Linked DNA regions of Gemmatimonas phototrophica. The main gene of each other region encodes a partner of the protein of the gene in region 2 in a complex. Links are inferred from orthologs where the notes say so. Each region holds a gene or a part of one and is shown on either strand. Other genes may lie near its edges. The genes, in order: accB and accD.

Region 1 (14,748 bases), 110 kb from region 2 along the record:
GACCGAGTCCCGGCACAGCATCCACGCGCGCGAACGGCGCAGACTTCTCGACCTGCAGGTTTCGCTGGGCCGCGACGGCCTCAAGGCTGGACGCTTTGGCCGCCTGGGCCAACTGTTCGCCCATCGGGCGCAGCTTCTCGACGCGCTTGTCACGTGACAGGCGACGACGAATGTCCTCCTTCACTGCCGACAACGGCTGCGGGCCACCCTTCGAGAGTGAATCCAACCGGGCGATGTAATACGCATCCGGCGAATCGAACAGGTCCGAGGTTTCTCCCGGGCGCACGCCGGAGAAGGCCCAGGCGCTGACGCTGGGGACATAGCGGCCGGCGAACGACAGCGGCTCCTTCTCGATCACCACGGCCGCAGCCGCAGTGAGGCCGAGCATCTTGGCGGCCTCGTCAAACGCCTTGGGATCTTCCTGGCTACCCGCCTTGCTGGCCAGCGAGTCGGCCCGGCGATCGGTGCGCGTCGCGCTCGAATCACTCTGGCCAATGGTCACCAGAATGTGCCGGAGGTCCAACGTATCGCCCTTCTTGTCATCAACACGAATGATGTGCCAGCCGAATGGGGTCAGCACGGGCTGCGAGATCTCACCCACCTTCAGTGCGTACGCGGCGTCTTCGAACTTGGGGGTGAAGCGGCCCTTGGGACCACGACCCAGCGCCCCGCCGTTCAGGGCGGAGACCGAGTCAGTGGACGAGCGCGTCGCTACCTCTTCGAACTTGGCGCCACCGGCGATTTCGGCACGCAAGGCGTCGATGCGAGCCTTGGCGTCGCTGGAGTCCGCGGCGGTGACGGACCGGGGAACCGTCAGCAGGGAGACGACCGCCCGTGATGGGCGCTCAAACCGCTTCTTGTTCCGTTCGTAGAAAGCCGAAATCTCCGCGTCTGTGACACTCACGGCCGTATCTGTAAGGGCCGCCGTGGAGAGGACCACGTAACTCACCGTGGCGCTGTCGTGACGGTCACGATACACCTGCCAGAGACGCTCGTCCGAAATGTACGCCCCACTGGCGATCTGGTCGAACAGCTTCTGCTTGGGGATCTCGTTGCGATAGTACGCCTCAAGACCTGCCAGCATGCCCGACTGGCGCGCCATGGGGCTGCTCAACAGCCGGATGTACTTCTGCATGTCGAACTGGCCATCGGTTTGCAGGTCCGGGGACTGCATTGCCTGGGGGGGCGGGGCCATTCGTGCCGCTTGGAGGATTTCGTCGTCAGTAATCGTGATGCCCCGACGCTTGTATTCCTGCTGCAGCAGCAGATCCGTCACGAGTTCGTTGAACGCACGCTCTTCGAGCTGCTGCCGTTCATCGAGCGTGATGGCGCTGCCCAGTTGCTGCTGGCGCTCCTGTTCGAGCGCGGTGACAGCGTTCTGCCAGGTGGTGAGGAGAATTTCCTCGCCATTCACCGTGGCGATGGACGTGGTGGTGGTCACCGGAGCACGACCAGCCAAGCCCGAGGTCTCGTACAGCAGGAAGCTGCCAACGAACGCCACGATGAGGATGATCCAGATGTACTTCGCGGCGCTCCGCATCGATTGCAGCACGGGGCGTGACTCCTTCGGTCGGAAAAAACGGGCAAACGGAAAGGCACACGCACCTCCCTGGAGACGGGCGTGTACCGAAGAGTCTGGAAAGCTAGCCAGCGCGTTCTCCTAAAGGCAAGACACGCCACGACTTCCTATTCACGTGATCACAATTGACTTCCCGCCGGTTGCAGGCGAAGAATTCCCAGTCTTCGCCAGTGCCGCCATGTTTCACCTGCCGGATGCCGCCGGTGTGACACCGGCAACTGCGCGGGATACCACCTTGAGGGCAACGCACGGATGAGCACTGCCGCCCGGATCGACGAGCTCCGGAAAAAGTTCGAGGAGAACCCGCGCCGCTTTTTTGCGCCGCTGGCCAACGAACTCCGGAAAGCCGGAGACTTGACGCAGGCCATCGCGCTCTGTCGCGAGCACCTGCCCAAGCAGCCCGGTCATATGAGTGGGTATATCGTCTTCGGCCAGGCCCTCTTTGAGAGTGGCGAACTGGACGAGGGTCGGGTGGTATTCGAGCAGGCTCTGGCGCTCGATCCCGAGAACCTCATCGCGTTGCACCATCTTGGGCATATTGCCCGGCAGGTTGGTGACACGGCTACCGCACGGCGGTGGTATGAGCGGGCTCTCGAAACGGACCCCCGGAACGACGACATCGCGCATCAGCTGGCCGCTCTGGCGACCCCGATACGTCCCATGGCGGCGGTTCGAACCCCGCCGGTGGCCGTACCCGCGGTGGTAGCCGAGGAGCCCTCGGCCTCTGCGCCGTCCGCCGAGCCCCTTGAGGATCTCGACTTTCTGTCCCTCGGGGCCATCCCGGTGCGGACGGATCTGGGGGCAATCGCGACTCCCCCATATCCGCAAAATGCGGTGGGCGACCTGCCGTTGGCGCCGACCCCTGACGCCGCCATGCGCGCCGTTGACTTCGACGAGGTCAATGCGAGCCTCCGGCATCCGGAGTCGCATGCATTCTTCGATCTGGAAGCTATTGAATCGGCCGGCAATGCCTTGGGGGCAGAGGCGACCGACGCCGCGGTGGTGGAAGTGGAGCTCAGCCACACGCCTGCCGAGCCCATTGACCTTGGCTTCGACCCCCTGACCGAGTCGCCTGCAGCTGAGGCGCCGGTGGCAGAGGAGCCGCTGGCGGCTGACGTCGGTGAATTGGTTGAGGTAGCGTTTGTTGAGGTGGCGGAAGCGCGCCCGATGATTGACGCACCCACTGGTCAGGCGATGGCGGATGATCCCTTCGGCTTCGAAGAAGAGCTGCCGGCCGAAGAGTCCACTCTGGCGCTGACCTCGGCCGAGCCGACCGAGACGCCGGCACCGTCCGATCTGGCGGTTGAATTTGAAGAGGGGTTGGTCACTGCGGATTGGCCGGATACGACGGAGTTCACGTCGCGCCAGCCAACCCCACGGCAGGTTACGCCACTCAGTGTTGAGGTGCTCCCAGAAGCGGCGGAAGCGTTTGGCCGTGAGCCGCGGGATCCAGTCGTCGCGCCTCTGCCGTTGCCCGAACCGGAAGTTCTTGGCGAAGAGGCGGATCTGGTGGCGCTGAGCGCGTCGCCGACACCGGCCTGGTCTACACCAGCGTGGACAACGCCAACGCCAGAAAACGCCCTCCAGTTCATCGATGTCGGGGCTGCCGATGGCCCGACAGTTGAGGTGGCTGTCGATGGCTCGGATACCGTGGTCGATGAGGTGGTCGATGAGGTGGTCGATGAGGTGGTGGGCGAGGCCGGCCCATTGCTGGACGCGGCGATCACGTCCGAGTCGCCGGCCTATGAGGCAGTGCCCATTGGCGCCCTCGACGAAGTCGATGATCTGGTCAGTGCGGCGGACCCGCGCGAAGAGTTGCCGTGGCTGGCCGCCAGTGGAACACCGTCTGACGATGTTGCGGCCATTGTGCAGGCCATGGAGCAAGATGCCCGTGCGAGTGGGGAACCCGACGACGTGTCGGTGGACGAACTGTCGGACGACGAGTCCGCGGATGCGACCGAGTCGGCTCCGGCATTCGTAACGGAAACCATGGGCGAATTGCTCGTCGCGCAGGGATTTGTCGATCGGGCCGTGGTTGTGTACGAGGAGCTGGTACGTCGCCGTCCCTACGATCCCGTGTTGTCGGCGCGCCTGGCAGAACTGCAGGAACAGGTCACGGCGGCGGCGCCCGTGTCGTTGTACACCGCGCGTGAGCGTTTCGCGGCATTGGCGGCCCGACGAGTTCCTCGCCGCACCCCACCGCGGGCGGCCACGCCCGTCGCGTCCGCGTCGGTGACCCCGTTGTCGGCCACGCCCATGCCTACTCCGGCGCTCCAGTCGGAGGGCGTGCCGTCGCCAGACTCGCTCGCGGCCCTGTTCGGTGCATCGGCGGAAGCGCAGGACAATGACGCTGCTCAGGTATTGGCCGACGCGTTCGCGCCAATGCCGTTGGAGACGGGGGCTGTGGGCAATTCGTTCGCCGACAGCTTCTTTGGCGACCCGGGCGTCTCACGGGAGCCCACTCCGGCGTATGGCGCCGTACGTCAGCCCACGCCAATCAGATCGTCCGCATTTCCCACTCCTCACGCGTCATCCCCGGCGGTGTCCGCCGCTGGTCCCGCCACGCCGATGTCAGCACCGGCCGTTGGCAGTGGGGGGGATTTCTCCTTTGACCGGTTCTTCCCCGACCCTGCCGCGAGCAGTGCGGCGGCTCCATCGGCTGAGCCCCCGTCAGCGAGCATGGCGGAGAGCGACCCTTCGGTGCGAACCAGCGACGATCTGGCGCAGTTCTCTGCCTGGCTCAAGGGATTGGGGAACGCGTGATCATTGGCGTGCTGAATGGCCCCAATCTCAACCTGCTTGGTACACGTGAGCCGTCCATTTACGGGACGGCTTCGCTGTCAGACATCCTGGCCGGTCTCGTGCCTGTCGCCGAATCCCTCGGCGTCGAGCTGCGAGACTATCAGGCGAATGGGGAAGGGCAGCTCATTGACCAGCTACACGCCTGGCGCGGGGTGGTGAGCGGTGTCGTGGTGAACGCTGGGGCCTACACGCACACCAGCCTCGCGTTGCGGGATGCCCTGACGGCCACCGCGCTTCCCTTCGTTGAAGTGCATTTGTCCAATATTCACGCCCGTGAACCTGAGCGCCGTCACTCCATGCTCGCGAGCGCGTCGTTGGGGATGGTCTGTGGATTCGGAGCGCACGGGTATGAGTTTGCGCTGCGCGGCCTCATCCATACGTTGCGTTCCCGCGGCTGAAGGCGTAGCATCGCGCCATGCGCGCTGATGCAGAGGTACCCGCTGACTTCCGGCCCCGCCGTCTCGCCGCCCTACGAGACGCGATTGGCCGCGCCGACCTGGATGGCCTGCTCGTCACGGCGCTCCCCAACATCCGCTACCTCACCGGGTTTTCGGGGAGCAGTGCGCTGCTGTTCGTCACGGCGCGCGAATGTGTCCTGTTTACCGATTTCCGCTACGAAACGCAGGTCGGGGATGAAGTAGGCGGGGCCGCTACGGTTCGCATCGAGCCCACCAGCCTTTGGACCGGACTCTGGCCGGCGATTGTGGGGATGGCCGGGGTCGAGCGCATCGGCTTTGAGTCCGCACACCTGATGCACCGTGACTTCGCCCGGTTGCTGGAGCAGGGCAGTCGCTGGCAATGGCGGCCGGCCATTGAGTTGGTGGAGACGTTGCGAGCGGTCAAAGACCCTGGCGAAGTGGCCGCGATTGAGCGAGCGGTCCAAATGGCGCAAACGGCGCTGGAGCACACCCTGAAGGAATTGGTGCCCGGCTTGACGGAGACCGCGGTCGCTGGCCGGTTGGAGCGGCATCTGCGGGAGACTGGAAGCGAGGCGTTTCCTTTTCCTTCCATTGTTGCGTCGGGGCCTCGCTCGGCCCTTCCTCATGCGCGCGCCGCCGATCGCCTGCTCGCCAAAGGTGATCTGGTGCTGCTGGACTTCGGAGCGGTGGCGGACGGATACTGCTCGGATATCACCCGGACGGTTGTTCTAGGGAGCGCGTCTGCGGAACAGCGGGAAGTCTATGACATCGTTCTGGAAGCAAATATTCGCGCTTCGGGTGCGGTTCGGGCCGGTATGCTGGGGATGGCTGCAGATGCGGTGGCAAGAGACTACATTGCCGCGTGTGGGTACGGCGAGGCGTTCGGGCATTCACTGGGCCATGGTATTGGTCTGGAAGTGCACGAGTCGCCTCGTTTGGCCCGAACCGTCGACGCTCCCCTTGCCACTGGTATGGTGGTCACTATCGAGCCGGGCATCTATCGCCCGGATTGGGGTGGGGTGAGAATCGAGGACGATGTCCTGATCACAGACGCCGGGGCCCGGGTACTTACCGGTTTCCCTCGGCAGTTGCTCGAAATCGCCTGATCTCTGCGCTGTCGGCCCTTTGGGTTGCCGCGCATTCCCCAGCCTTTCCCGCCATGATCGACCTGCGCTACGTGAAGAAGCTGATCGAGATGCTCGACGGCTCCACCGTGGATTCCATTGAGATCTCCTCCGACAAGGGGATGAAGCTCCGTATCTCGAAGAGTCCGCAGCAGCGCGGCGTAACCGTAGCGCAGGCCATGCCGGCTGCCATGCCCATGCCCGCACCAGCCGTGTTGCCTGCCGCGCCGGCAGCGCGTCCTGCAGAGGAGGGGGGGACGGTGGTGCCGAAAGCCGAGGCACCGAAGTCTGCGGCCCTCGAGATCAAGTCGCCCATGGTGGGGACGTTCTACACGGCGCCAGAGCCGGGTGCGAAGCCGTACGTGTCGGTCGGCGATCGTATCAGCAAGGGCCAGATCGTCTGCATCATCGAAGCGATGAAGATCATGAACGAGCTAGAGTCGGAGTTCGACGGGGTCGTCCGTGAGATCAGTGTCTCCGACGCGCATCCGGTGGAATACGGCCAAGTCCTCTACCGCATTGATCCAACCGGCTGAGACATGACGACATGACGATGGTCTCCGGCGCCGCGACTGGCGCCGCCCCCAGTGCGACACCGGCGACAGGCCTTGACCTCAAGGCTGCGCTCCAGCGTATGGTGCGAGAAGGGGCGTCCGACCTGCATCTCAAGGTCGGCCGTCCTCCCACGCTGCGATTGCACGGAGACCTCGTTCCCCTCGAAATGCCGCCCATGCGGCCCGAGGAATTGCGAGCGCTGGCGGAACATCTGCTTCCGCCAGCGCAATTGCGCGAGTTCGTGGAGATGCGCGAATCAGACTTCGCCATCAATGTGCCAGGCATCGGTCGCTTCCGCGTCAACGTCTACCAGCAGAAGGGCACCGTGGCGTTCGCCATGCGCGCCATCGCGCACGCGGCGTCCAGTATTCGCGACCTCAATCTGCCCTCGGTCCTCGAGCACATCTCGCTCAAGCCGCGTGGACTGGTGCTGGTGACAGGCGTGACGGGCTCCGGGAAGAGCACGGCGCTCGCGGCCATGATTCAGTACATCAATGAGCGCCGCAACGCGAATATCATCACCATTGAAGATCCCATTGAATTTGTGCACCGTGATGTGAAGTGTCACATCAACCAGCGTGAAGTCGGTACCGACACCTCCTCCTTCTCGCAGGCGTTGCGTCGGGTGCTCCGGCAGGACCCGGATGTCATCATGATCGGTGAAATCCGTGACCTTGAGACGCTGGAGGTGGCACTCAAGGCCGCCGGCACCGGTCACCTGGTCTTTTCCACGCTGCACACCACGGACGCGACCCTGACGATCAATCGGGTGTTGTCGTTCTACCCGCCGCACCAGCAGAACGAGGTGCGTTTCGCACTGGCCAATGCGTTGTCGGCGGTGGTCTCACTGCGACTGGTACCGCGCGCCGATCAGCCCGGCCGCGTCCCGGCCTGTGAAATTCTGGTGAATACGGAAGCCGTCCGCGACCAGATCCGCGACCTGTCTTCGGCGCTGAATATCCCCGACCTGATCAAGGAAGGCAGCGTCGCGTACGGGATGCAGAGCTTCGACCAGTCCCTCATGAACTGGTACTCGCGTGGCGTGATCTCCTACGAGAATGCGCTGTTCAATGCCACCAACCCGGCCGAGTTTGCGCTGCGGGTGCAGGGGGTGGACGGGGCGAGCGACACCTCATTTTCGGGCTTCAAGCCGGGCAGCAGCGCCGGCTGAAGCGGTAACCGGGCGGTGTAAAGGGCTGGCGGCAAGCGCGTTACCTCGCCACCATAGGGGATGTTCAAAAAGGTCCTCATCGCCAACCGCGGGGAAATCGCCCTCCGCGTAATTCGCGCCTGCCGTGAGCTGGATATCCAGACGGTCGCCGTGTACTCGGAAGCTGACCGTGAGTCGCTCCATGTCCGGTACGCCGACGATGACGTGTGCATTGGGCCCCCCTCGGGTCGTGAATCATATCTGAAGATCCCGCGGCTCATTGCGGCCGCGGAAATTACCGGGGCGGATGCGATCCACCCGGGCTATGGGTTTCTGGCCGAAAACGCCGAGTTTGCGGAAACGTGTCGTGCCTCGGGCATCACGTTCATCGGCCCGACCCCCGAGCAAATCCGCGTGATGGGCGACAAAGCGTCGGCCCGGCGGGCAATGCAGGAGGTCGGGGTCCCCATCGTGCCAGGGTCCCCGGGACCGGTGGAAGATCCGGAGGAGGCGCTCGAGTTCGCCCGTGGTATCGGTTTTCCGGTCATCATCAAGGCGGCGGCTGGTGGCGGCGGCAAGGGGATGCGCGTGGCCCGCGACCCCGATGATTTCCTGCGCTCCTTCCAACTGGCCCGTTCCGAAGCGCTCTCGGCCTTCGGCAACGGCGACGTGTACGTGGAGAAGTTCCTTGAACGTCCCCGTCACGTGGAGTTTCAGGTCATGGGGGACATGCACGGCAATGTCATTCACCTCGGCGAGCGCGATTGTTCTGTTCAGCGTCGGCATCAAAAGCTGATCGAAGAAGCACCGTGCCCGGTGATGACGCCCGAGCTGCGGGAGCGCATGGGGGAAGCGGCAACACGTGGGGCCAAGGCCATCAACTACGTTGGCGCGGGCACCATTGAAATGCTCCTCGACGAAGACGGCTCATTTTACTTCATGGAGATGAACACCCGCATTCAAGTGGAGCATCCGGTCACCGAGATGCTGACCGGGGTGGATCTGGTGAAGGAACAGATCCGCGTGGCGGCCGGCTTGCCGTTGTCGGTGAAGGAAGTGCCGCCGTTCCGTGGCCACGTCATCGAGTGCCGCGTGAACGCCGAAGATCCGTCGCGGAATTTCCAGCCGTCGCCCGGCAAGCTTGAAGTGTTTCATCAGCCCGGCGGTCCGGGAGTGCGCATTGATACGCATGCGTATGCGGGATACACCGTGCCACCGTATTATGACTCGATGATTGCCAAGCTCATCGTGCAGGGAAACACGCGCGAGGAAGCCCTCAAGCGCATGCAGATTGCCTTGGAGAGTTTTGTGGTGGAGGGGGTGAAGACCACCATGCCGTTTCTGGCCCGCGTGATGCAACACCCCGGCTTCCAGGCGGGTAAAGTGCACACCAAGTGGCTCGAGTTTGAAGGCGCGGACCTCCTCAGGGACCCGTCTTAGTGCGAATCGACGTGCTGCTCGGCGAGGCCCCCGTGGCGCCCGCCGATGTGGCCGATCGCGTGGTGGTGGTGATCGATGTCCTGCGCGCCGCCACCACGGTGGCGACGGCGTTGGCTAACGGCGCCCGCGCCGTGATTCCGTTCGAGACGATCGAAGAAACCGTCATGCGGGCCAAGGCGTATGCCCGCGGGGAAGTGCAACTGGCGGGCGAGCGGCGCATGGTTCGGCCTGAGAGCTTTGACCTCGGGAACTCGCCGTTGGAGTACACGGCCGAAGCGGTCTCGGGCCGAACCATCCTGTACAGCACCACCAACGGCACAGCCGCGCTGACGTCGGCGCAGGGCGCGCGCAGCTGTTTTTTCGCGGCATTCGTCAATGCGGCCGCGACGGTGGCGGCCGTACGTGAGGCGTTGAATGACGGCGCCGACGTAACGGTGGTGTGTGCCGGTCATGAACGACATCTCGCGCTGGAAGATGTGGTGTGCGCGGGTCGTCTGGTGCGCGGCATTGCCGAGGGTCGGCACGATGTGGTGCGTGGTGATGGCGCGCGCGTGGCCGAGGCCGTCGAGCGTCCCTTTGTGGGTGGAATCGCGAGTGTTGCATTTGAGGCCGCCCATGCCCGCTCGCTCGCCGCGAACGGATTTGAAGCGGATGTACAGGCGTGCTTATCGCTGGACCGTTTTGATGTCGCGGTGCGCTACCATGACCGGCAACTGCAGTTGGCCGGCGTGACGGCGTCGCGCTAGCGGTCGGCGTCCGGAGGAGGCATGGAAAAACAGCTGCTGCGACGCGAACTGGGGGCCATTGGTCTCAGTCTGTTGTCGGTGTTCCTGGTGGGCGCACTGATGTTTCAGCGGACGCCGTCCAGCAGTGTGTCCTGCGGAGATGCCGTTGGACCGTTCGGGCCGGCCGGGACCATCGCACGCTGTATCCTCGTCTCTGCCGTTGGCATCCCCGGCATGGTGCTCATTGCTCTTGGGTGTCTTGTGGTGGCGCTGGCCATGTTCGGGCGCATTCGGCGGGCGGATGATGCCTCCGATTGGACGCTCCTCTTTGCCGGGACGGTCATGTTGGTGCCCGTGGCCATTGGATTGGCTCTGGGTGGTGAACCGGCCGCTTCTGATGGCGCAGGCTTGTGGGGTAGCTTTGCGGCCTTCTATCTGCGAAAAGGGCTGGGGACGGCCGGTGCGTGGATCGCCTTTGTCCTTGCCACCAGTGCCCTGACTGTCGCGACGCTGCGGTGGAACCCCATTCGGTTGCTGGTTGGTCCGGGGACGTCGGGGGCAGAGAAGGCGGCGGGGCCCGCGTGGACGCCGACGCTCGCAGAGCGGCTGGCTCCGGACCCGGAAGAGATGCCGGCGATCGACCCCGCTTTGGCGCGCGATGTGCTGAGTACGTCGCCGACCCGCTCGCGCAACAAGGATGTGGTGGTGGAAGACGCGCCGGCCGAGCCAGCGCGTGACGGCGTAGCCGACCGCAAGGGCCGGAAGGGGAAGGACTCGCGCGAAGAGTCGGTGGAGGCTGCGCTCGACCAGCAGGCGGAACCGGCGGCATTCAGCGAGGACCTGCCGCCCACGGAACTGCTCACGGCAGCCCCTGTGCGCAATGCGGATCAGGGGAAGCGCGAACTCGATCTGGCCGGTGAAAAGCTCATGAACACCTTGCGCACCTTCAAGGTGGACGGTGAACTGGTTGGGCGGACGACCGGTCCGACGGTGACACAGTTCGAAATTGAACCGGCGGCCGGCATCAAGGTACGGCAAATTGCCGCGTTGGCCGATGACCTGGCGCTGGCGATGCGTGCGCCGAGCATTCGCATCGTCGCGCCAATTCCCGGTCGTGGCGCGGTGGGCGTGGAAGTACCAAACCCCACGCCGGAAATGGTCGTGCTACGCGAGGTGCTGGAGGCGGCGGAGTTTCGCTCGGCGCGCGCGGCGCTGCCGATCGCGCTCGGGAAGGATCTGGAGGGGCGGCCGGTGCTGGCTGATCTCGCCAAAATGCCGCACCTGCTGATTGCCGGTGCGACCGGGTCCGGCAAATCCGTGTGCGTGAATACGATCATCACCAGTCTGGTCTATCGGCACACGCCGCGGACACTGCGTTTTCTGATGGTCGATCCGAAGATGGTGGAACTCAGCGTGTACAACACGCTGCCGCATCTCCGGCACAAGGTCATTACTGATAACCGTGACGCCGCGGCGGTACTCAAGTGGGCCGTGATGGAGATGCAGGATCGCTACCGGCTGCTTGAAGCCAACGGCTGCCGGAACCTGCAGGAGTTCAACAAGCGCGTCGCGCAGCACGCGGTTGGCGAGGGGGGGCCAGTGCTCAAGCCCCGCAGTCCCGATGTGGCCTTTGAAGATCGGACGTACACCGCCGGGATTCTGCCGTATATCGTGGTGGTGATTGATGAAATGGCCGACCTGATGATGACGGTGCAAGGCGAGGTAGAGACGCCGATCGCCATGCTGGCACAGAAGGCGCGTGCTATCGGCATTCACCTCATTCTGGCCACCCAGCGTCCCAGCGTGAACGTGATCACAGGGCTCATCAAGGCGAACTTCCCGTGCCGGATTGCCTTTCGGGTCGCCTCGCAGGTGGACAGCCGGACCATCATCGACGGTGCCGGGGCCGAAGCGCTGTTGGGCAACGGCGACATGCTGTTCATTCCGCCTGGGAAATCGGAGCCCTCGCGTTTGCAGGGCGCGTATCTGTCCAGCGAGGATACGGAAAAGTTGCTGCGATGGTATGACGACGCGCGGGCTCGCCTGGAGGCGGATGCGGCTGGCGGTCCCGGTTATTCGGAACCTGACATTCTGGAAACGGTCCGGGCGCAGGAGGCGAAAGCGGCCGGCGACGACGACGATGACGCCACCGGGTCCGATGATCGCGACGCCCGATTCCGGGAGGCGGCGGAAGTGGTGATCCAGCACCGTCAGGGATCGACCTCGCTGTTGCAGCGCCGACTGAAGATTGGCTACGGCCGGGCGGCACGCATTATCGATCAACTCGAAGCTGCGGGGGTGCTGGCGCCTTCGGAAGGTGCGGCCCGTCCACGGGATGTGCTCGTCGGGGTGCAGGATCTGGACCGCATCTGCGGCGAGGCGTAAACTCGGCGCGGCGTCGAAACGCTGGGCATGGCAAGTATTCGACTGGCCCCGTGCTCAGGAGTCCTCCGCCAACGTTTCTGGTTGCTTTAACGCCGCTTTGTCTCGTTTGTGTATTGACGAGTAAGGCTCACTCCGCCAACGTAGGGACATTCCGCATATCCCACCGGCGTACCGGATGAGCGGATTCCTACCTCAGTGGCGGCGAATCATCGTCGCCCCGCCGAACCTCGAAGTTTTTCCCTCCCACACGAGGTGTGTGATGTCCCTGTTTTTCCGTCGTGTAATCGCGTCTGCCGTGCTGGCGCTGGGCATAGTGCCCGTGGCCGCCGCGCAGCTTGACGCGCAGTCGGGCTCGATCACCGGCAAGGTGACCGATGCCTCGACCGGGCGGCCAATCGAAAATGTTGGCGTGAAGGCCCAGGCCGCGGGCGGACAGGCATATGGCGGGATCACCGGGCCGGACGGCAGTTTCCGCGTGGTCGGACTTGCCAACGCCTCGTACACGGTAACGGCGCGGCTGATCGGTTACGAAAGCAAGGCCGTCCAGAATGTCCGTCCCGGTCAGGTGGTCAATTTTGCGTTGAATCAAGCCGTATCCACCCTCTCACAAACCGTGGTGACGGCCAGCCGCGCCCGGCCGGAAAAGGCGCTCGATGCACCGGCGTCGATCTCGGTGATCTCCAGTGAGCGGATCGAGTCCACGCCCGCCGTCACGGTTACCGATCACCTGCGTACCACGCCTGGTGTCGATATCAATCGGGGCGGTATTGCGCAGGCCAACGTGGTGGCCCGTGGTTTCAACAATGCGTTCAGCGGGTCCATGCTCATGCTGCAGGACTACCGCTTTGCCGGCGTGCCGTCGTTGCGCGTGAACGTACCCTTCCTGTTTACGGGCACCAACGAAGACATCGATCGCATGGAGGTGCTGCTCGGGCCGGCGTCCGCGCTGTACGGTCCGAACAGCTCCAACGGTGTGCTGCACGTCATCACGAAGTCGCCCTTCAATTCACAGGGGACGACGATCAGCGTGGACGGCGGCGAGCGTTCGGTGATCCGTACCGGTGTGCGGACGGCGCAGAAACTCAATGAGAACGTGGCCTTCAAGCTCTCCGGCGAATACATGCAGGGGCGCGATTGGGAGTACAACGATCGCAGTGAGCCCACGCTGTTCCCGAGCACGAGCAACGTTCCCGCAGCGCGCCGCGGGCTGGCCAATCAGCGTGACTTTGATCTCCAGCGCTTCACCGGCGAAGCGCGTGTCGATGTTCGGCCCACGGTGAATACCGAAGCCATTACGACGGTGGGCTACACGAAGGTCGGTAGCGGCATCGAACTCACGGGCGCCAATGGATCGGCGCAGATCAAGAATTGGACGTATCTCAGCGTCCAGCAGCGTTTCCGCTGGAACAAGTTCTTTGCCCAGGCCTTCCTGAACAGCAGCAACGCCGGCAATGACGATGCGCAGGATGCCAGTGGCACATACCTGCTGCGTTCGGGCCAGCCCATCGTTGACAAGTCGCGAGTGGCGGCTGGTCAGGTTCAGCACGGGTTCGATATGGGCAAGAAGCAGACGTTCACCTACGGCGTCGATTACATCTGGACGAACCCGCAGACGGGAAACACGATCAACGGCGTGAATGAGGACGTGGACAACGTCACCGAGTACGGGGCGTATGTGCAGTCCACGACGCGTCCGAACAAGTACCTCGAGGTGTTACTGGCGGCGCGTGGTGACGGGAACAATGTCATCAAGGGCCAGTTCTTCTCGCCCCGGGCCGCCATCATTCTCAAGCCGGCGGAAAATCAGAATATTCGGTTCACGTACAACCGGGCCTTCTCGACGCCCGCCAATTTCTCCTTTTTCCTCGATCTCATTCAGTCGCCCAATGTGGGCGGTTCCGGATTCGATATCCGGGCGCGCGGCAATCCGCCAAAGGAAGGGTTCCAGTTCGCGCGCAACTGCAACGGCAGTGCGTTGGGCTCGTTGTGCATGAAGTCGGCCTACGCCAACGGCGGGAACTTCACCGGTACTTCGGCCGCTGCCGCATTCCCCGGCGCCATTCAGGCGCTCTCCCCGCGCTTGATCCCGGGTATTGCGGCCGCCCTGCAGCAGAACGGCTTTACCGCGGCACAGGCGACGGCGCTGGCCACGGGTGCCGTGCAGTACCTGGGGAGCCGTTCTCCCACGTCCGCCGATCTTGCCACGCGCGTGTCGTATATCACCGCCCCCACGACGGCGGTCACCGATGCACAGCTGCAGGATATCCGTCCCCTGGCGGCATCGTTCAACAACACGTTTGAAATCGGGTGGAAGGGCATCATTGGCAACAAGTTGCGCTACGACATTGCTGGCTGGGGCCAGGAACGTGGCGACGTCGGCACCTCCGCGGCCGTTGCCACCCCGAACGTGTTCTTCGGGAACCCGCAGCAGTTGGGTGGATACATGGGCCAGCAGCTTGGGGCGTTCTTCGCCTCACAGCCGTTGGGACTGTCGCTCCAACAGATTCAGGCACTGGCGGGCGGCGTTGCGACGGCGCTGACTCCCAGCGTGGCGGCGCTCCCAGTCGGT
Region 2 (14,685 bases):
GCAGCACACAGACGACGGCCGTAATGGGATGGGGCAGGCCGACCGCGACGAGGTTGGCAACCACCGTGGCCGCCCCGTCAGCATTGTGCGCCACATCGAACAGCCAGGGAGCCGCAAGATGGAACCGCCCCGCCAGATGCACTCCAGGCAACAGTGTGGCGGCATTCGCCTCGATGTCGGCCCAGCGCCCCCCTGCCCCACGAAGCATGGCGAGGGCCACCGCCGTATTGTGCGCCTGAAAATGTCCTACCAACGGCGTCGTGAGGCGCCTTTCCGTCCCCCCCGATGCCAGCGTGAAGCTCGTGCCAAGTGCATCGACCACCACGTCACGGACCTGCCAGTCTTCACCCGTAACCAGCACGGGAGTCGCCCCCGCGCCGACCGCCCGCGCCCGCAGGAACTCGCGAATAGCTGGCTGCGTGTCCCCAACGACCGCGACGGTCACGGGCTTGAAGATCCCTGCCTTCTCCGTCGCGATGGCCTCGAGCGTCTCCCCGAGAAACTCCATGTGGTCAAACCCGATCTGCGTGACCCCGGCGGCCAGCGGCGAGACCACATTGGTCGCGTCGAGTCTTCCCCCGAGGCCCACTTCGACGATCGCGACATCTACCCCCGCTGCCGCGAAGTAGCTGAGCGCCATCGCCGTTGTGGCTTCGAAAAACGTGGCCCCCAGTTCCGTGAGGCGAGGTTCCCAACGGGTGAGCCATTCGGTAATGGCCGCGTGCGACATTGGCACACCATCGATCACGATGCGCTCGGAGAAGTCCACGAGATGTGGCGACGTGTAGCGACCCACCCGTAACCCGGAACCGCGCAGCAGGGCATCCAAAGTGGCAACGGTACTTCCCTTGCCGTTGGTGCCCGCGACGTGGAAGACCGGATAAGCGTCCTGTGGCTGGCCAAGGTCGGCCAGCAGCGCCGACACGCGCTCAAGGCCAAGGCGCCACGCCCCGCCGGTACGCGCAAAAAGACGACGGAGCGCCGCGTGGTACGCCGTTTCCGTTTCGTCAGGCCGTTGGGGCGCGACGGTCCGTGGTGCCCGTGGGTCCAGCGGGCGCTCGCCGGTCAGCTTTCCTGCTGGTCATAACCGGCAGCCGACGGCCGACCAGTCATGTGCCGCAGCAAGCGGGACAACGTGGCGCGCATCTCCTTCCGGTGCACCACGCGATCCACCATCCCCTTTTCCAGCAGGAACTCCGCGGTCTGGAACCCCTCAGGCAAATCCTGGCCAAGCGTCTGCTTGATGACACGCGGACCGGCAAACCCGATGACCGCGCCCGGCTCCGCCAGAATGGCATCGCCCAACATGGCATAGCTCGCGCTTACGCCACCCGTGGTGGGATTGGTGAGCACCGAGATGTACGGAATCCGCCGCTCAGCGAGCTGCGACAAGACCGCCGAGGCCTTGGCCATTTGCATGAGCGACAGGATACCCTCCTGCATGCGGGCGCCGCCCGACTGCGAGACGATGACCAGGGGGTGCTTCTTTTCAAGCGAGCGCTGGCCAAGGCGGGCGATTTTCTCACCCACAACCGAGCCCATGGAACCGCCCATGAAGGCAAAATCCATCACGCCGATGCCTACCGGCATCCCTTCCAGCTGGCCGACCACGGTCAGGATGGCATCACTGTCGCCGGCATTGGCCAGGGCGCGCTTGAGGCGGGCCGGATAATCGGGGAACCCGAGCGGATCGACCGAGCGCAGTTCGCCCCCGATTTCGTTCAGCGTCCCCTCGTCAATCAATGACCCGGCGTAGTCCCACGCCCGCATGCGCCGGTGGAAGTCACACGCCGGGCACACGTTGAGGTTCCTCAAAAACTTGTCACGGATATCCGTGTGCCCACAGGCCTCGCACTTCTCCCACGTATCGGGGGGAATCTCGAGGCGTTCACGTCGCGGCTGACGGGGCTTTCTTTCTTTCCGAAACCAGGCCATAGGAGGGATAAGATCGGAACTTCGGGCGCGGAAGGCTAGACCTTGCGAATAGCCCAGCCCGTTAAACTGCGCCCTCCGGCCCTGCTTCGAGGGGAAGGCTGGGGGGGACGTCATAACCCCAGCGCGTCCGGTTGCCCCCGCCCCTCTGCGGATATTCGGAGCAGCACCGCGACGGAAAGCCAGCTGACGAGCAGGAATGAGCCACCGGCGCTGAAGAAGGGGAGCGGGATGCCGGTGACCGGCATGAGGTTGAGCGTCATCCCGACATTGACGATGACATGAACGAACCACGCGGACATCAACCCGAAGGCCACGAGACTGGGGAAGGCGTCGGCCGCACGGGTTGCCACCCGGGTGCTGCGCAGAAACAGCGCCAGGAACAGCGACAAGGCAACGCACACCCCGACAAACCCCAACTCTTCGCCAACGACGGAAAAAATGAAGTCGGTCTGGCGTTCCGGCAGAAAGCTCAGGCGTTTCTGGGTGCCGAGGGTGAAGCCCTTGCCGAACAAACCACCAGAGCCGATGGCCACCTTGCTCTGAATGACGTTGTAGCCGGCACCTTGCGCGTCATACGCCGGGTCAATGAAGACCAGGAATCGTCGCTGCTGATACGGCTTGAGCTTGTCCCAAAGCAGCGGCGCCACGACGCCCATGACCACGTTGGCCACAATCAGGACGACCCCTTCAACCAGGAACGGACGAAACCAGAGCACAAGCGCCACGAGGATGAGAAACCACGCCCCCCACAACCCGGTGCTGAACGCCAGGATCAGGCTCACCCCCGGACTGGCCAGCATCACCAGCAGTGGCCACGGGACACCGGCCCAAAACAGCATGGCGAAACAAATGCCGACAAAGACCATGCCGGTGCCAAGGTCTGGCTGCAGCATGACGAGAACCCACGGTACGCCAACGATCGTCAGGGGCTTCCATAGCTCCAGCAAGGATCGGACGGTATCCCGCTGCATGGCCAGCGTTCTGGCGAGCATCAGCGTGGTGGCGAGCTTTGCCAACTCGGACGGTTGTCCGACCCGCCGACCGGCGATCGTCAGCCAGCCATTCATGCTCCGCGCCGTCCCGCCGCCGCTCCCGACGAACAAGACGGCAATCAGCAGCACGATACTCATGAGATACAGCGGCCAGGCGCTCCACTCAATGAGCCGCACCGATCCGCGGGTGACGGTCCATGCCGCTCCCAGCGCGAGAACGACCCACGTGATCTGCCGCTTCCACAACCCTTCCAGGGCCGGGTCGGGCACGTCCATCTGGCCAGCCGAAAACACCATCGCCAACCCGAACAGGGTCAGCAGCAAGGCGGTCAGCAGCAGTGGGACATCAACACTCTGCCGCCTGAGGATACCCGTGGAGGCCATTGGCTCAGTCGTTGGTAACGGCGGTCATGGTCAGCTTAGCCTTCAGATAGCGTTCCATGAGCTTGGTGGCAACCTTGGCGGCCGTTGAACCGTGCAGCCCTTCTTCGATAATGATGGCCAGCACGATTCTCGGCTTGTCTGCCGGCGCATAGCCGACGAACCAGGCGTAGTCTTCCTGCCCAGTGACCTGTGCCGTGCCCGTCTTGCCGGCAATGGTCAGTCCCTGAATCTGGGCACCCGCCGCCGTGCCACGGCTCACGACATCGGCCAGCGCCACTTGAATGCTCTTGATCTGTTCGGCGTTGAGATTGAGCAGCTTCTTGCGTTCCGGAGTACGCGCGACAATCTGCGGCGTGGCGGCGTAGCCGTCCGTGGCGAGCGCCGTATAAAAGCGCGCCATGTTGATGGGCGTCTGTGAGTTGTCCGCCTGTCCAATGGACAGGCTCAACACCACCGACTTGTTCCAGCCGCGAGGCCCGTACGTGCGGTCAAAGTACTCCGTGCTGCGCGGCCAGATGGAACGCTTTTCTCCGGGCATATCAATGCCCGTGGGTTCGCCGAAACCCAGCCGCACACCGCCCGCGAGCAACCGCGTGATGCCGATCTTGAGCCCGAGCTGATAGAAGTACACGTCGCACGACTTGGCGATCGCCTGCGCCAGCGTGATATCCCCGTGTCCACGCTTGTCCCAGCATTTGAAGACACGCCCGTAGTAGTAGCCGCCCGTACAGGGCGTCTCCATGTGCGTCTCCATGGTGACGAGGCCAAGCTCCATGCCCAGGGCGGCCGTGGCCAGCTTCCAGGTGGACGCGGGCGGATATCGCCCCGACAACGCGCGGTTGAAGAGCGGCGTGTACTGGTGCTCCTGCAATTCCTTGTAGTACGCATTCGACACTCCACCGATGAACCGGTTGATGTCGTAGCTGGGGGCGCTGTAGATGGCGAGTACACCGCCCGTCTGCGGCTCGAGGGCCACCACGGCACCACGCAGCGAGTCGCCGAAGTACTCATGCGAATACCGCTGGAGATCGAGATCGATGTTGGTGCGCAATGGCGGTGGCGCCTCGGGTTGTACCTCCGGGCGCACGCCATTGTCGCGAACCACACGATTCTTCGCATCCACCTCGACGAACCGACTCCCTTCACGAGCGCGCAACTGCTCTTCGTACTGCAGTTCGAGTCCGCCTTTGCCCACCTGTTGTCCCGCCTTGTAGGCATCGTAGCGCGGCAGCTCGAGCTGCTCCGGGGAAATTTCACCGGTATATCCAACCAGCGCCGCGACCGCCTGCGCATCCGGATAGTAGCGTTTGGGTGCGCTTTGAATGATCAACCCGGGAAACTCCGAGCGTCGCTCCTCCAGCACGGACACCACTTGAAAGCTGGCATCGTTGAAGATCACGGCCGGTCGTGTTGGCGCTGCCCGATAGCGACGAATGGCCAGCGCCTGCTGCGCCGAATCGATCTCGATGATGCGCGACAGGGACCGTAACGCCGATCGCAAGGAGTCCGTGGTTGGACTCAGGATCGAGACGGAGTAACCGGGGAGGTTTTCGGCAATGATGGCGCCATGGCGGTCGTAAATGATGCCGCGCGCCCCCGGAAGTGGTACCTCCCGCAAACGATTGCTTTCCGATGCCAGCACGAACTCGGCATTCTGCAAGACCTGCGTGCGGAAGAACGCACCGCCAAGCACGGTAAAAATGAGCACCAGCAGCGCCCGCGCCACCCGCGCGCGGCGCAAGACGGAATTGGGATGGTAACTCATGCCGCCATCCTCACCTGATCGGGGCGCACCCGTGCGCCACCATTACAACGAGTGTGGTCGATACAACGGACGGAACAACACCAGCAACAGGACCGCGATGATGGCCGTCAGCGCCGCCGACAGTGGCGCCCAGACCAACAGTGACACCAACAGGGACACACCCGCACCAACCCCGGTGAGCAACGTCATGGCAATATCAAACAGCCACTTGGCGCCAAAGACAAACAACCCGGTGAGTGCCACGTGGTCGGCAAAGAACACGGCTTTGAGCCACGATGCCCCAAAGGCCACGAGCGTGAGCACAATGGCACTGGCACCAAAACTTCCCGGAGCCAAGGCATCAAGCGCGAGCCCGGTGAGAAAGCCGGTCAATGCCGCATACCCCGGACGCATACGTACGGCAGAGAAGAGCACCGCGATCACGGCGAAGTCCGCCGCGGCGCGCCCGGCAATGAGTGGACGCACGCTGAACTGCGCGACAATGAGCAGGGCAAACCCGAGCCACGCGCGCAGGGCGCTGCCGATTCCGGGAGACTGTGAAGCGGACCGCATCAACGACGCTCCCTTGGCGGCACCGTGGGACGGGCCAAGGGGGGACGCGGCGCCAGAGCGCGTACCGGCAATGGCACGCGCACGGTGCCGGAGTCCGGACGTCGGATCCGCGTGCTATCCCCTCGAAGGCTGCTGTCGGCACGGGTGCCGAACCCGCCGCCAATGGTATCCGCCAGCGACAGACTGTCGGCACTCAGGGAGTCCAGCGCGGCACGACGGGCGGCCAGTTCATCGAGAGCGGTGACGCGCGCCAGCGAATCGCCCGCGGCGGCGACCGCACGTGCGGCGCTGTCCGCTGCTGCCGCGCTTGTCCACACCCCATTCACGCCGCGCTGCGCTCGTCCCGGCAACAAGACCAGCACCGGACCAATATTCTCCGGCAACACCGCAGGTTTCACCAGATACGTCCGGGCCCACTTTTCCGGTGTGCTCAATTCCCCGATCACCGTGCCGACAGGAATGCCGCGGGGATAGGTGGCCCCGAGCCCGGAACTCACAATGAGGGTTCCGGTATCCAGTTTGGCGCGAAACGGCACGCCCCGCATTTCCAGCAACCACCGCTCGGCGCCTTCTGCCAGATGGGGCTGCATAATTCCGAAGGCGTTCTGATCAGCACTCATGACGCTCACCCGAAAATCGGGATGTGCCCACGTGAGCGCCGTGCTCGTCGTGCGATCGACAGAAACCACCATGCCCACCAGACCATCAGCGGTCACCACCGGCTGATACGGCTGCACGCCAACGTCACTCCCCACCGTTAACGCAATGGAGAATTCGTCCCCACCACGAATGGGCAACAGCTCCGCCGGCACAAAGCCATCCTGCAAGCGCGCCGACAACCCAAGCAGTTGGCGGAGTGTTCTGTTCTCGTCGCTGATGGCACGCAGGCTCAGCGTGTCCGTGACCGCACGCCCGCGTGTGACCAGCAAGTCATTGCGCGCCACCACAGCGGCGCGAATGGTGGCGGCTCGCCCTTCGAGTTGCACCAGCGGCGACAGCACCGTGGCGCGCAGCAGCGCGGCCACGTCTTCACGCGTGCGCCGCGGAGAAAGAAAAGCCAGGACCGACAATGCCACGCACACCAGCACGAGGCCGGTGTCGAGACGCCCTTCGCCGCGAACGTTCCGTGCCACGCGTATTCAGCGAGTGAAAAGGGGAATGATGTGACTCAGGTGGTCAACACCGACCAGTACTTCTCTTCATCATCAAGAATCTTGCCGGTCCCACGCACGACACACGTGAGCGGATCCTCGTCAACATGAATGGGCAGCCCCGTTTCCTGAGAGAGCAGCACATCCAGTCCGCGAATGAGCGCTCCGCCGCCGGTCATCACGATGCCGCGATCCACGATGTCCGAGGCCAACTCCGGCGGGGTGATTTCGAGCGCGCGCCGCACCGCATCCACAATCTGCTGAATGGGTTCCTGCACCGCTTCCCGAATTTCACTGGAGTGCACGCGCACCGTCTTGGGAATGCCAGAGACCAGATCGCGCCCCTTCACTTCCATTTCACGTTCTTCGCCCACCGGATACGCCGAACCGATCTGAATCTTGATCTGCTCCGCCGTGGGCTCACCGATCAGCAGATTGTAGTTCTTGCGCATGAACTGCACGATGCTGATGTCCAGCTCATCGCCACCAGTACGAATGGAGGTATCGCTGACGATGCCAGACAGCGCGATGACGGCGATCTCCGTGGTGCCCCCGCCGATGTCGATCACCATGTTGCCCGTGGGCGACTCCACCGGAAGACCCACGCCGATGGCCGCCGCCATGGGTTCCGTCACCATGAAGACTTCTTTGGCGCCAGCGCCGAGTGCCGAGTCTCGCACGGCGCGCTTTTCCACTTCCGTAATGCCCGACGGCACGCACACGATCACGCGCGGCTTCACCTTGAAGACGTGCTTGTCGATCACCAGCGTCAGGAAATAGCGCAGCATCTTTTCCGTCACATCGAAGTCGGCGATCACGCCGTCCTTCATGGGCCGGACGGCCATGATGCCATCGGGGGTCCGCCCGAGCATGCGCTTGGCCTCGAGGCCAACGCCCTTGATCTTCTTGGTCTCACGGTCGAGCGCGACGACAGAGGGCTCGTTCAGCACGATCCCCTCGCCTTTCACATAGATCAGCGTATTGGCAGTGCCAAGGTCTACGGCGATGGCATTCGCCGGGAAGAACGAGTTCGACTTACTGAAGGGCCAGAACATCCAGAGAGACCGGGGCGGCGCGACACCGGAGGGTGGCGCCTGTGAAAAACGGGCAGCGACGTATACGGTAACGTATTGGCTCACGCCAGAGCGGACAAGCTGTTGGAATATCGTGACCTAGCGCACTGCCGCCGTCAGCGGTCAGGTCCGTGGTGGCCGCAAAGTTCCGCGGTCACACCAAAAAAAGCGGCCGGTCCCATCAGGGACCGGCCGCGTGCCATCAGGGGCAGCTACCAAGGCGATCGTCGGGCACCAGTGGCCCCCCATACCGGTCAGAGGAACGAAGAGGGGTCGGTGAGCTCCATCCCGAACGCTTCCGCCACTCCCGGAAAGGTGACCTTTCCGCCGGACATGTTGAGCCCCTTCAGCAGCGCGCCATTGTCCTTCAGCGCCTTCTTCCATCCCTTGTTCGCCAGCTGCAGCGTATAGGGCAACGTCGCATTGGTGAGCGCCAAGGTGGACGTGCGCGGCACGGCCCCTGGCATGTTGGCGACGCCATAGTGGATGATACCGTCCACGGTGTACGTGGGATTCTCATGTGTGGTCGGCTTGATCGTCTCCACGCAACCACCCTGATCCACCGCCACGTCCACGATTACCGCTCCCGGACGCATCTTGGCCAGATCGGCGCGCCGCACGAGCTTGGGGGCTTTGGCACCCGGAATGAGCACTCCACCAATGACCAGGTCACAGGTGCTGATCTGCTCAAGGATGTTGTGTCGGTTGGAGTGAACAAGCTGCACGTTGGCCGGCATGACGTCGGACAGGTAGCGCAGGCGCTCCAACGACAGGTCGAGCACCACCACCTTGGCACCGAGTCCCGCCGCCATCTTCGCGGCGTTCACGCCCACAATGCCGCCGCCCAGAATTACGACCTTGGCCGGCGCCACGCCCGGCACGCCACCCAGCAGTACGCCACGACCACCATACAGCTTTTCGAGGTACTTGGCCCCTTCCTGCACCGCCATGCGCCCCGCCACCTCAGACATTGGAATCAGCAACGGCAGATCGCGATTCGGGAGTTCGACGGTCTCGTACGCAATGCAGGTGGCTCCGCTGGCCAGGTGCGCCTGGGTCAGCGCTTCATCGGCGGCAAAATGGAAATACGTGAACAGCGTGAGGTCCGGGCGCAGATACTGCCACTCCGGCGCGATGGGCTCCTTGACCTTGAGAAGCAGCTCCGCTTTCCCCCACGCGGAGGCCGCGTCGGGAACGATCTGAGCGCCAACGGCCACGTAGGCCGCATCTTCGAAACCGCTGCCAATGCCGGCCCCGGTTTCGATGAAAACGTCGTGGCCCGATGCCACCAGCGCCTCCGCGCCAGCCGGGACCAAAGCCACACGGTTCTCGTTGGTCTTGATCTCCTTCGGTACACCGATACGCATAGTCGATTCTGGATAGGGGGAGTTCGTCAGCGGACCGCTTTGGGGCCGAGACTGACGAGAATGTGTCGATCCGGATCGAAGAAATCGCGCGCCACGTCGCGCACCTGATCTTCGTCGATGGCATCCACGAGCGCCATCAGCTCGTCAATCGTGCGGAACGGCTCGCCGTACAGCGCGGTCGTTGCCGCCCGATACATGCGCGAGGAGACGCCTTCCATGGACATCACCAACTGCCCACGTAACTGACGCTTTCCCGCCGCCAACTCACTGGCCGTCAAACCATTCAGTGCCACTCCACGCAGAACCTCACGGACCGCGTCGATGGCCTGTTGCGCCGTCTCCGGTGCACTCGCCAGATACACACCGTGCGATCCGGTATCGGCGTACGCGCTGCTGAAGCTGTGCACGCTGTATGCGAGGCCTAGCTCCTCGCGGACCCGCTGAAACAGGCGCGAACTCATACCGCCGCCCAACAACATGTCGATCAACGCAAAGGCATAACGGCGATCATCGCCATGAGCGATGCCCTGCCCGCCAAGCACGATGTGCGTCTGGCCGATGTCCTTGCGCTTGATGTGCTCCGCATGCGGTCCAGCCACTTCCACCGGATCCACCGGGAACGGCGTGACATCACCTTTCGGGATGTCCATCCACCCGGTCTGTCGCAGTGTTTCAAGCAGCTGCTCATGCTCAACACGTCCCGACGCGGCAACCACCAATCGCCCGGGATGATATGCCCGCGCGTGGAGGGCCCGGATGTCCGGGACATCGAGTGTCTTGACCGTGTCGCGGGTTCCGAGAATCGCGAAGCCGTGAGGATGGTCTCCCCACAGCGCACGGTTGTGCACATCGAAAATGATGTCGTCGGGCGTGTCCTCCACCATGCTGATCTCTTCAAGGATCACCTTGCGCTCAAGCGCGAGATCCTCCGATCGCAGCAGCGGATGAAAGATGAGTTCCCCAATGACATGCGCGGCTTCCGCCAGATGCTCGTCGAGCACACGAGCCTGATAGGACGTGTGCTCGCGTTCGGTGTACGCATCGAGCGAGCCCCCGAGGGTTTCGAGGGACAACGCGATTTCCTGGGCACTCCGCGATCGGGTGCCCTTGAACACCATGTGTTCGAGCAAATGGGAGACCCCCATCTGCTCGGGGTGTTCATGCAATGTCGCTGCGCGAACCCAGGCGCCGAAAGCAACCGACCGCGCTCCCGGAACGGCTTCCGAGAGCACGGTCAGTCCATTGGGAAGGTCCGTACGGTGCAGCGTGGGCGCCGGAGCGCCCAGAGGCTTAGCGCCGATCGCGACCACCGCCGTTCCGTCCACCACGTCCACCACGATCGCCGCCACCGCTGCGCTCACCGTCTTCACGACGGGGGCGCTCCGGCTCGTCGGCCATGCCTTCCGGCTTGGGCAGCAACGCCTTCATGCTGAGGCGCAGGCGGCCACGCTCATCGCGGTCAACGAGCTTGACCGTGACACGATCACCCTTCTTGCACACGTCTTCGGGCTTCTCGACACGCTCCCACTTCATCTCGGAGACGTGCAGCAGCGCTTCAGTGCCGGGCATGATCTCGACGAAGGCGCCGAACGCGGTGACCGTCTTCACGGTGCCTTCGTACGTCTCACCGACCACCGCTTCCGCGGTGATGGCCTGCACCATCTGCTTCGCGCGCTCCATGCTCTCGCCGCCGACAGCAGCAATCGTCACGGTACCGTCGTCATCCACGGTGAGCTCGGCACCCGTCTCTTCCTGAATGCCGCGGATGTTCTTGCCCTTCGGACCGATCAGTTCACCAATCTTGTCGACCGGGATCTGCACCGTCACGATGCGTGGCGCGTACTTGGACAGCTCCGTCCGCGGCGTCGCGAGCGACTTGCTCATTTCACCGAGAATGTGGAGACGTCCTTCCTTGGCCTGCGTGAGGGCCTCTTCCATGATCTTGAGGTCGAGCCCTTCGATCTTGATGTCCATCTGGATAGACGTGATGCCTTCCGTCGTGCCCGCGACCTTGAAGTCCATATCGCCGAGATGATCTTCGGTGCCAAGGATGTCGGTGAGGATCGCGTACTTCTTGCCTTCCTTGATCAGACCCATTGCGACGCCGGCGACGGCCGCCTTCATGGGCACGCCGGCATCGAACAGGGCGAGCGAGCCGCCACACACCGACGCCATCGACGACGAGCCGTTCGACTCGAGCACGTCGGAGACGATGCGGATGGTGTACGGGAAGTCGGCGAAGTCGGGGAGCACGCCCTGAATGGCACGCTCGGCGAGATTGCCGTGACCGATTTCGCGGCGGCTGGTGCCACGCATCGGACGCACTTCACCGGTGGAGAACGGCGGGAAGTTGTAGTGCAACATGAACGAGCGCGTGACTTCGCCCGCTTCCTTGATGGAATCGAGACGTTGCGCGTCCTTCGCAGTACCGAGGGTCGCGGCCACGAGCGCCTGCGTCTGACCACGCGTGAAGAGCGACGAGCCATGCGCGCGCGGCAGCACACCGTTGTCGATGCTGATGCCACGCACTTCGTTCGGCTTGCGCCCGTCGACACGCAGATTGGTATCGAGCACCTGCGCACGCAGTTCGTGATATTCGACGTCGCCGAGGATGGTGTGAATGTCCTTGGCGTTGTCGGGGAACTCTGCCAGCAGGCCTTCGGCGAGTTCCTTCTTGGTGCGCTCCACGGCCTCGACGCGCGTGTGCTTGTCCTTCTGATTGAGCGCTTCACGCACTCGACCCGATGCAAGCTCCTTCACGCGCACCACGATGCCTTCCGGCGTCTCGGCCTTCGTCCACGACATTTTCGGCTGCTGTACCTTGGCGAGCAGTTCCTCCTGCGCCGCAATAAGCTCACGAATGCCGTCGTGCGACAGGCGCAGCGACTCGAGCACGTCCTCTTCAGACACTTCGAGCGCGCCACCTTCCACCATCACGATGGAATCCTTCGAACCGGCGACCACGAGCTCCAGGTCGGAGAACGCGAGCTGCTGGAACGTGGGGTTGAGCACCCAGTGTCCCTGCACGCGACCGACACGCACGCCGGCGATGGGGCCGAGGAACGGAATCTTCGACGCGTTCAGCGCGAAGGAAGCCGCGACGAGCGCGAGTACATCGGCGTCATTCTCCTGGTCGGCCGAGATGACGTAGATGAAGACCTGCACTTCGTTCTGGAAGCCTTCCGGGAACAATGGCCGGATGGAGCGGTCGATGATGCGCGCCGCAAGGATCTCGTGATCATGCGGACGCCCTTCGCGCTTGATGAACCCACCCGGAATCTTGCCGGCGGCGTAGGTCTTTTCCTTGTACTCGACCGTCAGCGGGAAGAACGGGAGCGGGCTCTTGTTCTCGCTGACCGTCACGGCGGCGAGCACCATGGTCTCGCCGAACTGCACTACTGCGGAACCCGCTGCCTGCTTCGCCATACGTCCGGTTTCGATAACCAGAGGGCGACCGGCGAACGTCCGCTCGATTCGATGCATCATCTGCTTTGTAGCCTCATGAGAACGCAAATCGCGCGGCAGGCAGTGGTGCCCCCGCGCGACGACGTGACAGAACCGCTTTTAGTAGCGGAGTCCAAGGTCCTGCACGAGCGTGCGATACTGCTGCACGTCCGTACGCTTCAAATAGTCCAGCAGACGGCGGCGCTTGCCAACCATCTTGAGGAGGCCGCGACGACCATGATGGTCCTTCGCATGCGTACGGAAATGACCCGTCAGGTAGTTGATGCGCTCCGTGAGGAGGGCAATCTGTACGCGGGTCGAACCGGTGTCCCCTTCGTGGGCCCGGTACTTGTCGATCGTGGTAGCCTTGTCGAACGCCATCGTCGTTGTATTCTCAGCCGTTATCCGAGCTGTCGTCGCGCAAGTTGGTGCGTGACATTCACCGCGGGTTTAGAGCGCGCAATTGCAGGAAGCACGGTAGCTTACTCGACTTAGCCCCCCCTGTAAAGGACCAAGACGTGCCCGACCGCTATCTGGGGCGAACAATCGGGAAGTACCGGGTGACCCGTCATTTGGGGACGGGCGCCTTTTCGTGGGTCTATGAGGCGGTGGATCTCGATCTGGAGATCCCGGTCGCCCTCAAGATTCTCCGTCCCGAATACGCCGGCCAAGACCTCGCTGAAGCCCGATTCCGACGGGAGGCCGCCACGGCGGCGCGCTTGCGGCACCCGAACATCGTGACGGTGCGCGACGTGGGACAGGTGGACGGGGCGGCCTTTGTGGCTATGGACCTGTACCCGCTGACGCTCGGGCGGCGGCTGAATCTGGTGGGACGGTTGCCTGAGGCCGATGTCGTCCGGCTCGGCATCGGGATCGCCGCGGCCCTGTCGGTCGCCCACGCCAGCCAGGTCGTTCATCGCGACATCAAGCCGGACAATATCCTGCTGGACCAGGATGGCGATGCCGTCGTGGCCGATTTCGGGCTCGCCCGCGCCCTCGCGGTCGGGACGTCGCTGGGAGACACCAATCAGGTGCAGGGGACCCCGCACTACTTCAGTCCGGAACAGGCCCGCGGGAAAGAGCTCGATGGGCGCAGTGACTTGTACTCTCTCGGGGTGACGCTCTACCGGGCCGCCACCGGTGCCCTGCCCTTTGATGGCGATGACTGGTACGCCGTCGCGCGGGATCACATTGAGACGCCCCCCCCGGACCCTCGCTCCTTGGTACCGGAGCTGACGCCCGAGTTTGGAGCACTGCTACTTCGGCTGATGGCCAAGGAGCCCGGCGCGCGGTTTACCAATGCCCTTCAGGTGGTCGATGCCCTCGCCGCCCTGCCTACCGCCCCCGACCGCAGTACCGGGCTTCCCCGCCTGGGCTCCAACACGGTGGATGCCTTCCGAGCGCCACTCCCGTCCGTCTCTCGGTTCTGGCCGGTGCTCGCCCTGCTGTCTGTGGGCGCGGTCATTGGCTGGATGGCGTGGGATCGGCCGCTGCAAGTCAATGCGGGGGGCGTCGCCACCGACACCCTTCGACTCCGCTCGGACAGTGCGGTCGCGGTGGCCGCGGGCGGCGATTCCGCCATGGCGGCGCCTCTCGTGCTCGATAGCCTGCCCGCGAAACGCGACACCCCACCAGGGAGGCGCGCCCGCACGCCCCTCCCGCGCACCGTGACCCTTGAGCTGTCAACCACCGATTCGGCCCTCCTGTACATCGACAATCGCCTAATGGGTACCGGCCGGTTCAGCGGCGAGGTGCCGGTGACGGCACGCCTGGCGGTCAAGGCGGTGGTTCCCGACGCTCCCACGACCTGTCGGACGGCGCTCCGGGATACCGTGCTGACTCAGCTCAAGGCGGGTCAGGTCGTCACGCTGGAGCTGCCAGTCCGGGGATGCGCGGTGGTGCGGTTCCGGGTCGAACCCCGTGATGCCCGCGTCACTTTTGTGCCGGTGGACGGCGGCCGCAGCTACGAAACGCGAGCCGACAGTACGGAATCCTATTCCCTGCCCACCGGCCGCTATGTCA

What was found.
Region 1: the proteins of accD (region 2) and accB are in contact, whole or in part, in a solved structure (PDB 8UXZ), measured with the Escherichia coli proteins. The link is inferred for Gemmatimonas phototrophica from one-to-one orthologs.

Annotation. Positions count from the first base shown.
Region 1 is NZ_CP011454.1:2,371,435-2,386,182, reverse strand. The notes cover bases 4,884-7,709. They hold accB (acetyl-CoA carboxylase biotin carboxyl carrier protein), read left to right. Parts: upstream 4,884-5,959; coding sequence 5,960-6,460; downstream 6,461-7,709. Other genes in these bases: GEMMAAP_RS10110 (type IV pilus twitching motility protein PilT), read left to right, coding at 6,472-7,650; GEMMAAP_RS10120 (M24 family metallopeptidase), read left to right, coding at 4,884-5,906. In the rest of the region: GEMMAAP_RS10135 (peptidyl-prolyl cis-trans isomerase), read right to left, coding at 1-1,552; GEMMAAP_RS10130 (tetratricopeptide repeat protein), read left to right, coding at 1,832-4,342; aroQ (type II 3-dehydroquinate dehydratase), read left to right, coding at 4,339-4,779; more of GEMMAAP_RS10120, read left to right, coding at 4,797-4,883; accC (acetyl-CoA carboxylase biotin carboxylase subunit), read left to right, coding at 7,711-9,069; GEMMAAP_RS10100 (2-phosphosulfolactate phosphatase), read left to right, coding at 9,069-9,815; GEMMAAP_RS10095 (FtsK/SpoIIIE family DNA translocase), read left to right, coding at 9,837-12,179; GEMMAAP_RS10090 (TonB-dependent receptor), read left to right, coding at 12,439-14,748. UniProt on the Escherichia coli protein: This protein is a component of the acetyl coenzyme A carboxylase complex; first, biotin carboxylase catalyzes the carboxylation of the carrier protein and then the transcarboxylase transfers the carboxyl group to form malonyl-CoA.
Region 2 is NZ_CP011454.1:2,265,645-2,280,329, forward strand. Bases 1-2,763 are described here. They hold accD (acetyl-CoA carboxylase, carboxyltransferase subunit beta), read right to left. Parts: upstream 1,936-2,763; coding sequence 1,066-1,935; downstream 1-1,065. Other genes in these bases: GEMMAAP_RS09575 (bifunctional folylpolyglutamate synthase/dihydrofolate synthase), read right to left, coding at 1-925; rodA (rod shape-determining protein RodA), read right to left, coding at 2,046-2,763. Also shown: more of rodA, read right to left, coding at 2,764-3,311; mrdA (penicillin-binding protein 2), read right to left, coding at 3,316-5,076; GEMMAAP_RS09595 (rod shape-determining protein MreD), read right to left, coding at 5,119-5,628; rod shape-determining protein MreC, read right to left, coding at 5,628-6,761; GEMMAAP_RS09605 (rod shape-determining protein), read right to left, coding at 6,797-7,834; ald (alanine dehydrogenase), read right to left, coding at 8,107-9,219; GEMMAAP_RS09615 (M16 family metallopeptidase), read right to left, coding at 9,246-10,589; GEMMAAP_RS09620 (polyribonucleotide nucleotidyltransferase), read right to left, coding at 10,510-12,702; rpsO (30S ribosomal protein S15), read right to left, coding at 12,784-13,044; GEMMAAP_RS09630 (serine/threonine-protein kinase), read left to right, coding at 13,182-14,685.